DNA from 2 places in the Vibrio rhizosphaerae genome. Region 2 is predicted to be linked to the other one. Evidence: predicted binding sites of a transcription regulator. Region 2 holds the regulator's gene; the other holds the start of a gene.

Region 1 (5,426 bases), 470 kb from region 2:
GACGTTCTCTGGTGGATTCCGGCGTACAGGTTGAACGCGTCGGAGAGCATCAGCTGCGCTTACGCATGGAAAATGGTATCGGTTTTAATACCAACGATTATCATCTCAATGCGTCAATTCATAATACCTTAAATGGTGTGGCCAAAATTTTAGTGGCGTATCCCGACACCAGTTTAGTCATCGAAGGTCATACCGACAGTACCGGTAGCGACCGTACCAATCAAATATTATCGGAAAAACGAGCCGAATCAGTCCGCCAGTATCTGGTCTCACAAGGCGTAGCTCCCGGTCGGGCGATAGCCCGGGGTATCGGTGAGCGTCATCCCCTGTGCACCAATAATACGCCGCAAGGCAGACAGTGTAACCGCCGGGTTGAAATACAAATCCTCCCACTGAAATAAACCAATATATTTCCCGGATTCAGACATGTCGCTGAATCCGGAAAATCAAATTTAGGGCTCAGGAGTGCGATTGAGATTCTTACTGATATGTTTGCTGCCGGTTCTCGCATCTGCTTATGCAGCCGACATCAATACCCTCCGTCAACAGGCTATCTTGCGTGACAAAAACGCACAGTACCAACTTGCCCTGCATTACCAGCAAGGACAAGGTGTCCAAGCCGACCTCAAACAGTCGTTTTACTGGATGGAACAAGCTGCCGAAAATGGTCATACGCAGGCACAATTACAGGTCGCAAATGATTATCTCAATGGCAGCAACGGGGCGACTCCGGATCAAACCCAAGCCATCTATTGGCTGACCCGGCTTGCAACACAAGGTGACACAGCGGCACAGTTCAAACTGGGGCAACTCTATGAACAAGTGGCAAACCTGCCGGGTGAAACACAAGCACTGATTTGGTACCGGATTGCAGCACTCTCCAACCCAACGGCAGAGCAACGCTATAGCCAGTTACTCGAACAGCAGTTCAATCATCGCAGAATGAAAGAGATATCGCAGAGAAAGGCACTCGAAGATGCGCAAGCCGCAGAACCGACATCGTCTCCGGTCGTCGGAAACCCTCATCCTACTCAAATCGATACAGATCAGCTCACACTGCCTCAAATCATATCCGGCATTGTCGCGACAATATTGATACTGGCGGTGACCTTACTGAGCCTTGTTAATATACGGCTCAAAAAACAACTCAAAACAGCGGAGGCGGCTCATCCCGTCGTACAATCCCAGCCGCCAGAACCGTTACAGGTCCAGCCCGGAACTCATACACAGCAGCAAAAAATCAAACAGCAGGAACAAACCATTCGCAAACAAAAACAGCAGATGACGATGCTATTTCAAGAGCTGAAGCGCTTACAACAAACGCAGACAAAACAGCCCCCTGCCCGCCCGCAGAGCCTCGATCTGGCGTGTGCCTTATTTGGTTTCTCAGCCACGGAAATACCGGACATCAAACAAATCAAACTGCGTTATAAACAGCTGAGCAAGATTTATCACCCCGATATGAAAGGGAGTGATGAAGAGATGAAACGGTTAAATCAAGCGTTAAAATCACTCTTAGCACAGCAGCAAAATTCTCCGAAGTAATAAGACGCTACCTATCTTTGTCCGTTTCGGCTTGTTCATTGCGACATCATTCACACAGTTTGTTCCGGCCACTCACACCATTCACCACAGAACGGCCTGTCATCCGCAGTATTTTTCCTCTTGTTTAACGAACCTCACACCCCAGCTGACAAGCGATGGTGTGCCGTTATCCGGCACACGCGTTCGCATTCACGATAAGAAACATTCAGTAATGAGATCTTGGTAACAGAAAAGTACAAATTTACGTCAATTCCTGCTTGATCCATCATCCAATATAAAATACTGTATATAAGAACAGCATGTATAAGGAAACAGTATTATGCGTTTGTTGAATGATTTGATGAACTCATCCGGAGCGTACCACTATGCCGGCCACCATCCATCCCAGAATGCGGCTCAACCCGATGCAAGGGAAAATGCGCTTTATGATCGCTTGGCACAGCTTTCCCGACAGCAACAGTGGATACTGGTGACATCAGAATCCCACCGGCCAGATCTGCGGTCACTGGATTCATACAAGATTCCGGGACATCAAGTCGTACAACTGAGACCCTCACGAACGATGGATGAGTATCAGGTGATCCGTAAAGCGATTCTATCAGGCAATGCCTGTGCCATCGTGGCTTCACAACGTCTCACTGAACAAGCGCAGACACAACTCAAACAATTGGGTAAACAATACCACTGTGAAGTTTTTTTCGTGGCGACGCCGAGCCACTACTACCATTAGAATAATCACCATTAGAATGATGATTATCACAAAGCGATGGTTCATTCTGACCGTCACCACCATATTTCCCACAAAACACACTGCAATTTCCCATTTCCTCCCCTCGCTGCGAGGGGATTTTTTTGAATTCGTGACCGGCTGAAAATACCTCACTAAAGCAAACGTTTGCTTTTTCTCTGGCAGTGAAAAATAGTTCTGGTATGATGCGCTCAGAAATCGGATATCCCGTGATGTTTGTCACTCTGTGTCTGGTCAACGGGTATCTGTCAGTTGAACCGATTACTTTTAGATAGGAATGTCTGAATGAGCCTCGCCGATCAAATTCTCGCCGTCAATGACGACCTCCCCATTCGTACCAGCAAACCCGTTCACAGTGGAAAAGTTCGCTCCGTTTACTGGTTAACCGAAGAAGACAGCCGTCGCCTGATTGAACAAAAAGGTTACAACGTCGCAGCAGATGCCCCGCTGGCAATTATGGTGATCAGTGACCGTATCTCTGCTTTTGACTGTATCTGGCATGCAGAAGGTGGTGTTGCCGGTGTTCCGGGAAAAGGCGCGGCCCTCAACGCGATTTCCAATCACTGGTTTGAACGATTTCGCCAGCATGGTTTGGCTGACAGTCATATTCTTGATATCCCCCACCCGTTTGTCTGGATTGTTCAGAAAGCCACTCCAATTAAAATTGAAGCTATCTGCCGGAGCTATATCACAGGTTCAATGTGGCGAGCTTACGAAAAAGGTGAGCGAACTTTCTGTGGTATCCAACTTCCCGAAGGCTTAGGCAAAGATAAACCACTGCCTGAACTGCTGTTTACGCCATCAACCAAAGGGATTCTTAAAGGAATTCCCGGCGTACCGGAAGCCGATGACGTCAACATCAGCCGCCAAGATATTGAAGCGAATTATGCAGCATTTAACTTCCGCCGCCCGGCAGATATCGATTTATATGAGAAGTTACTGAAAGAAGGCTTTGATGTGATTAGTCAGGCGCTCGCCGAGATTGACCAGATCTTCGTCGATACTAAATTTGAATTTGGTTATGTCACCGACGCTCAGGGGCAGGATAAACTGATTTATATGGATGAAGTCGGGACACCGGATTCTTCCAGAATCTGGGATGCTCAACAATATGCAGTCGGTCATATCGTGGAAAATTCAAAAGAAGGCTTCCGTCAATTTTTGCTGAACTACTTTCCCGATCCGGATATTTTGCTGAACAAAACGCGGATGCCTGAGCGAGAAGCGCTTGCCAGAGACAATGCCTTACCCTTGCAAGCAATACAGGACATTTCCGATACTTATATCGGGATTGCCGAGAAAATTACCGGTCAGCCGATTCACCTGAGTCACAATCCCAAACAAGAAATTATTGAGATCCTTGATCGGGAATATGGTCTCATTCAGCATTCATAACGCTCACGAATCACATCTTCGGTCATCAAATCAATGATAACCTCAACCGACTGAAGAAGATCATCAGCCGCTCATCGCAATTCTGACGATGAGCGGCCTCGGTTGTTAACCGACAATCTCGCTGCAATTTACCACTCGATTAACACTTCATCAGCTTCGGTCATCTGCGTCGCATGACACCCCAGTGTTTCAATTTCATGCAGTTGCTGTGCATCCAAGGCATAAGGCATCATGACATGTAACGCTTCAATCCCTTCCGCCCTGGCCAGTTTCGACAAAATCATCAGATTTTCTTGATCACTACGTCCCAGAGACAGACATTGCAGTGCCTTTTTCCACAAACGTTCATCGGTGGCTAATGCCTGACGGGTCATTTGTGTCGCTTCGTCCTGTTCATTAGGCTCTGTATGAAAAAAGACTTCAAAGAGCGTCCAATGTTTGTGACATGCAACATCCAGAAATGCGGTGTAATCAAATACACCCCGGATTCGGGTCGGTTGAATCATTTCGTCCCCCACGAAAGTGACAGCACCATCAACACACTATGATTCGCCAATCCGTATATAGCAATAGAATATAAAAAAACGATATTTTATGGTCGAAAATATATATAAAATTGCTCTATCAGATGCATATAAATAACAACTATTGAACAAATATTTAGCGTGTTGATCTGAATAATTCATATTTTGTTTAACAAATAAACTTCGGTTTATTTACTAAAAAGCAACCATTGATAAATCAGTTCCAAAAAATCCTCAAATTAACTAATGAGAATGAGACAAACATTAAATTGCCTCTATTTACAACCGACAGGAGTAACCGTAAAATTTGCTTCGGTTCCCCTTCATCCTCCTACAAATATAGGCATACAATGAACAACGACAAACGCCCTTTATATATCTCCCACGCGGGCTCCATGCTCCTCAGTACACCCCTGCTCAACAAAGGTGCTGCTTTTACCGCAGAAGAAAGGAGCTCATTTAACCTTGCCGGTCTGCTCCCGGAAGCGACCGAGACCATTCAAGAACAAGTTGTCCGTGCATATCAACAGTATTGTAATTTCGATAATGACATGGATAAGCACATTTATCTGCGTAATATTCAGGATACCAACGAGACACTTTTTTACCGGCTGGTACAAAATCACATTACTGAGATGATGCCGATCATCTATACACCGACCGTTGGTGCGGCATGTGAGAACTTCTCGAATATTTATCGCCGTGGCCGTGGGCTTTTCATTTCATATCCGAACCGCAATCAAATTGATGACATTCTGAATAATGCAGCGAACCATCATGTCAAAGTGATCGTCGTCACCGATGGTGAGCGAATTCTCGGCCTTGGTGACCAAGGTATCGGCGGAATGGGCATTCCGATTGGTAAACTAGCCCTGTATACCGCCTGTGGTGGTATCAGCCCGGCTTATACGCTCCCGATCGTATTAGATGTCGGTACCAATAACCCACAACGTCTGGCCGACCCGATGTATATGGGCTGGCGGCATCCGCGGATTACCGGTGCAGAATACGATGCATTTGTTGAAGAATTTATCCAAGCGGTTCAACGCCGCTGGCCAGATGCCCTCGTGCAGTTTGAAGACTTCGCTCAGAAAAATGCGATGCCACTGCTTGAGCGTTACAAAAACCGGATTTGCTGCTTTAACGATGATATTCAAGGCACCGCTGCGGTAACGGTCGGTTCATTACTGGCAGCATGTAAAGCCGCCGGCAGC
Region 2 (5,426 bases):
TTGATAGACCGCTTCTGGATTCAGTCCTTTTTGCGGCTGCAACTTAAACCGTTTGCGATACGGCATGCCATCCAACACATGAGGAATGTTGCCGCAAATCACATTTTTCAGCACCAATCCGTGATGATTGTAAAACATGATGGACGCAACGCCACCGACCCTGACCTGAGCCAATAATTTTTCCAGCGCATCTTTCGGATCAGCCAGCCACTCCATCACCGCATGAAACATCAAAAAGTCAACCGGAGCGGTGATGTGCTGTTGCATATCCTGTACTGCCGCATGGACAAAGCGATACTGCGTAAGCAGACCATTTTTTTCAATATCGGTGTACGCCAACTGCAACATTTCAGAAGAAAGATCACATAATGTCACCTGATGTCCCTGTCTCGCGAGCCGCTGCGATAGCTGTGCCAGACCACCACCGGCATCCAGCACCGAAAGTGGGAATGCTTCCGGAGAAAATGATGTTAAAATAGTTTGAATATCTTCCCACACAATGGTCTGACGAATCATACCTTTGTCAGAGCCGTATATATTTTTTGCAAATTTGTGGGCAATATCGTCGAAATTGCGATCTTCAGTCACAGTAGCTTGAGTTATCATAACGAATCGTGCTGCTATTCTGTCATAGGAATGGCAGGAATAAAGAGGATTATTCGTTTTTAATCTCAATTGCTGTTTTTTCGGACTATTTCTTATATGTTTGAGCTTAAAAAAATCATATCTGCATTAATGATGCCCCTTCCCGCCTTGCTCATCATCGGTTTTATCGGACTGATGATGATTATGTTTTCAACAAAAAGGAAAACCGGTTGCCTGATTGTTCTGTTCTCTTACACATTACTGTTTTTAGCGTCATTCCAGCCTGTTTCTGACCGCCTTCTTGCCCCGCTGGAACGCAAATATTCAGCCTTTTTACCTGTAGAGGGTAGCATTGACTACATCATGGTTCTTGGCAGCGGTCATGTTGTCGATGATCAACTCCCGCCGACCTCTCAACTCAGTCGTTCCGCTCTCATGCGACTGACGGAAGGTATCCGGATTATGCGGATGTATCCGGGATCTCGTTTGATTCTTTCCGGATATGCCGGCGGTACCCGGTTTAGTCATGCCAGAATGCTGGCAAGAGTTGCTCTGTCACTCGGTGTAGCAAAATCCGATATCGTGTTACTGGAAAGTGCCAAAGATACCTGGGAAGAAGCTCAGCTAGCCGCAAGTTTTGTCGGACCGCGAAAACTAGTGCTCGTCACCTCTGCCAGTCATATGGATCGTGCATTACATGAGTTCCAGTCTGCTGGCCTCAACCCGATCCCTGCCCCAACCAATTATCTGTCTTATAAAAATATAGCGCAGCCTTGGATAAAATATGCGCCGAAAGCCATTTATCTCGAACAGACAGAAAGATATTGGTATGAAACATTGGGGAAATTCTGGCACTACTTGAAAAACTGGGTCGCGAATCAGGAAGCAACCGTTGCCGAACCGGCGAAACAGAAGCTTTAGCATGCATGATTTCATCATACAGTCTCAATTCATGGCAAAGACCAGCGGACGAGCAGAAGAGTGCCTCATTTTGATTGCTATTCCTGAACCGGCAGTCTAAAATTCGCGGTTAAGCATATTTTAGACCGACAAAAACCGCTAAATTTAGCGGTTTTTGTCCTTATTGGCGAATAACCTCAAGATGCTTTCGCGACGGGTTATCCAATGACGAAGTATAGATAAAATCTTCATCACTATTCTTTCAATTGTAATTTGCTCCGGACTGCTGGATCTTCAGCATAAGCGACAGGACAATACCTATGGCTACGATAAAAGACGTTGCCCGCTTGGCGGGAGTTTCAACAACAACTGTTTCACACGTAATTAACAAAACTCGGTTTGTGGCAGAAACGACTCAGGAAAAAGTCATGGAAGCCGTGAAAACACTCAACTATGCACCCAGTGCTGTCGCCCGGAGTTTGAAATGTAACTCAACGCGAACCATCGGGATGTTAGTGACTCAATCAACCAATCCCTTCTTCTCTGAAGTCATTGATGGTGTTGAAAGCTATTGTTACCGACAAGGCTACACGCTGATTTTGTGTAATACCGGTGGCCTGTATGAGAAGCAACGTGATTATATTCGGATGCTGGCTGAGAAACGAGTCGATGGGATGTTAGTGATGTGTTCCGATCTGACCGCCGAACTTTTAGATATGCTGGAAGCTTATAATGATATTCCCAAAGTCATTATGGACTGGGGGCCGGAGAGCTCTCAAGCGGATAAAATTATCGATAATTCAGAAGAAGGCGGCTACCTTGCAACCAAGTATCTGCTTGATAAAGGTCATCGCAAAATTGCCTGTTTGAGTGGACAGTTGTCAAAAGCGGCTTGCCTGGAGCGGATTCAAGGGTTCCGTAGAGCAATGGCTGAAGTGGGAGTGACACCCAATGAAGACTGGATTCTGGAAGGCAACTTTGAGTGTGATACTGCCGTTTTAGCCGCTGATAAAATCATTGCAATGGATGAACAACCGACAGCTGTTTTTTGCTTTAATGACACAATGGCTTTAGGGCTGATGAGTCGCTTACAGCAGAGAGGTATAAAGGTCCCGGATGATATATCGGTCATTGGTTATGATAACATTGAGATCTCAGAATATTTTTCTCCACCGCTGACAACCATTCACCAGCCGAAACGCCGGGTCGGAAAAAACGCTTTCGAAATCCTATTGGAACGGATCAAAAGTAAGGAACATGAACGCAGAACGTTTGAAATGCATCCTGAAATTGTAGAACGCAACACCGTTAAGGATTTAAACAAAAATTAACACCTAATTGACATTTCGTTGGAGGGAGGTCATTCCTCCAACCACTTTCTTTCTATTGATAACATTTATTAATTGGACTAGAATCACACATTGTGGAGTAGGCATTTCGATGGTTACTCCATAATTCCGTACTGGAAAAGTGTCACGCACAGGGCAAACCATCTGAAAAGATGGGACGCAAAGCCTCCGGCCTAAACCATGAAAATGATAGGTAGCGGGGTTACCGATGGCAAAAATGCATTTCACATTCGTCAATCTTTGACGTTTTGTTAACATACTTTCTGCATTCTTTTGCTAAATTCTCGGACCTGATTTTGGTGGCGTATTCATTTAAAAATACACCGAGACGTAAAGCATGGACAAACCAATTCTTAAAGATTCAATGCGGCTTTTTGAACAACTAGGCCGTGTCAAATCACGCTCAATGTTCGGCGGGTTTGGTATTTTCGTAAACGACATTATGTTTGCACTTGTCGTTCAAGACAAACTTCATATACGGGCAGACAATCACTCACTGGAGACGTTTAAAGCAAAAGGGTTTGAACCTTATGTGTATACAAAACGTGGTTTTCCGGTTGTGACCAAGTATTTTGCGCTTCCTGCAGACTACTGGAATGATGTAGATACAATTTTCAACATTGCAAAGCAAGCCTACTTAAATGCGAAAGATGAAAAAACGACGCATGTAGAGGCAAAACCGCAGCGATTGAAAGATCTGCCTAATCTTCGCTTGGCAACCGAACGGATGCTACGCAAAGCTGGAATTAATTCTGTTGAAGAACTTCATCAAAAAGGATCTCTCAGCGCATATAAAGCGATTCTAAGCTCTCATCCTTCAACACAACCGCCACTAGAGCTCTTATGGGCATTAGAGGGTGCAATTGAAGGAAAACACTGGTCTGTAATTTCTCAGGCAAGACGTGATGAGCTGGCTCAGCAAATTTAATTGAACGATCAAACTTTCCACTATCGTATACATGTTTCACCGTATACAACCCCATTTGATCGTCGAGTCAAAACCAACAAAGCACCGTTCGCGGTGCTTTGTTTTTTCTCAATTACTTATGATTATCCACGAATCATAATCAGTATATGCGTTAGTAGCCCATTAATGCGGCCTCATACATCCTGACATACTGCTCGGCAGAATCTTCCCAACGAAAATCTTGCAGCATCGCACGCAACTGCATATCGAGCTTTTTCTCCGGTTGCTGCAAATAAAACAGCAGTGCCCGCTGCATACAGATAAGTAATGCTTCCGGTGTCGGTTCCATAAAACTGAACCCCGTTGCTTTATCGGGAAAATGGTCGTAGTCCAAAACAGTATCTTTGAGGCCACCGACTTCCCGAACAATCGGCAGCGTACCATAAGCCATACTATAAATCTGATTTAACCCACACGCTTCAAACTCAGAAGGCATCAAAAAGAAATCTGCCGCAGCTTCGACTAAATGCGCAAAGCGGTTACTGTAAGCATCAACAAATGCAAATTTATGCGATGACGTCGCGGAAATTTGATGCAGCCGATTCGCAATTTCCGGCTCCCCTGTCCCGACAATAACCAGTTGTACGTCATTGCGTAAGAACTGTTCCAGAATCGGCAGCAGATAGTGAAACCCTTTTTGATAGGTCAAACGACAGACCATCCCAAAGACGGGAATATCTCGGATGGGTAATAATAACTCTTCCTGTAACTGACGTTTGCAGGTTGCTTTCCCTTCTTTTAACGAATCGGGCTCATTGGTATAGTTGCGCGGAATGTAACGGTCAATTCTCGGGTTCCATTCTGAATAGTCACAACCATTCAGAATCCCGAACAAGTCTCTCTCACGGCGCACAAAATCATCAACTAATCCGTGAGCACCTAGTGGTGTCAGTAGCTCTGCAGCATAATGAGGACTCACCGCATTAATCTTATCTGCATACGCAATGCCAATTCTGAGCACACTCACATAACCGTGTCCATACTGTAGAGATGTCATGCCACTTAAATGTAATTCAGGGATAATGTCTAATTCATCATAAGAAAAGACCCCTTTAAACAGCGCATTATGGATGGTCAAAACACTCTTCATCCGCTGAAAATATGGGTCATTGGCATAACGCGTTTTCAATAGAAAAGGAATGAAGCCGGTATGCCAGTCATTGGTATGAATAATGTCAGGCTGAATACCTAATTTCGGCAAAACATCCAGCGTCGCAGCAGAAAAAAATCCAAACCGTTCACCGTTATCGGCATATGCCCGGTTATGTTCGGAATATAGCTCCGGTCGATCAAAATATTGATCACAGTCGATCAAGTAAATTTCAACACCATCTCGCTCAAACTTTCGGACTTGATACGCGGTATGAGGCCAGTGAGACAATTCTGTCTCCAGAATCACAGCGGTATCAGCCTTATCCGGTACGAGACGATAGCCCGGCAACACAATTCTTACGCGATGTCCCATCCCATTCAAAGCAGTCGGAAGCGCTTTGGCGACATCAGCTAACCCACCGCTTTTTACAATCCCTTCAACTTCTGAAACGGTAAACCATACATCGATTTGTTCCATGTTAGAATCCAACTTTCATTCCTTTTGCTATCACCACAATGCCCCCCTCAGAGAC

Evidence for each region. Region 2 encodes PurR, which represses purine synthesis genes. Its sites were predicted from a motif close to TNANGNAAACGTTTNCNTNA; they were not measured.
Region 1: a site for PurR is predicted at 2,429-2,448, ahead of OCV37_RS06755 (phosphoribosylaminoimidazolesuccinocarboxamide synthase). Genes of this name have one in related genera too.

Annotation. Positions count from the first base shown of each region.
Region 1 covers NZ_AP024903.1:1,577,701-1,583,126, reverse strand. Annotated here, with positions in the region: gene OCV37_RS06770 (OmpA family protein) at 1-401, shown strand, start outside; gene OCV37_RS06765 (tetratricopeptide repeat protein) at 472-1,545, shown strand; gene OCV37_RS06760 (hypothetical protein) at 1,865-2,275, shown strand; gene OCV37_RS06755 (phosphoribosylaminoimidazolesuccinocarboxamide synthase) at 2,579-3,688, shown strand; gene OCV37_RS06750 (hypothetical protein) at 3,817-4,194, opposite strand; gene OCV37_RS06745 (NAD-dependent malic enzyme) at 4,563-5,426, shown strand, end outside.
Region 2 covers NZ_AP024903.1:2,049,162-2,054,587, forward strand. Annotated here, with positions in the region: gene cmoM (tRNA uridine 5-oxyacetic acid(34) methyltransferase CmoM) at 1-606, opposite strand, end outside; gene elyC (envelope biogenesis factor ElyC) at 676-1,506, shown strand; gene purR (HTH-type transcriptional repressor PurR) at 1,806-2,816, shown strand; cyclic di-GMP riboswitch class I at 2,959-3,044, shown strand; gene OCV37_RS08755 (TfoX/Sxy family DNA transformation protein) at 3,172-3,762, shown strand; gene glgA (glycogen synthase GlgA) at 3,914-5,371, opposite strand; gene glgC (glucose-1-phosphate adenylyltransferase) at 5,373-5,426, opposite strand, start outside.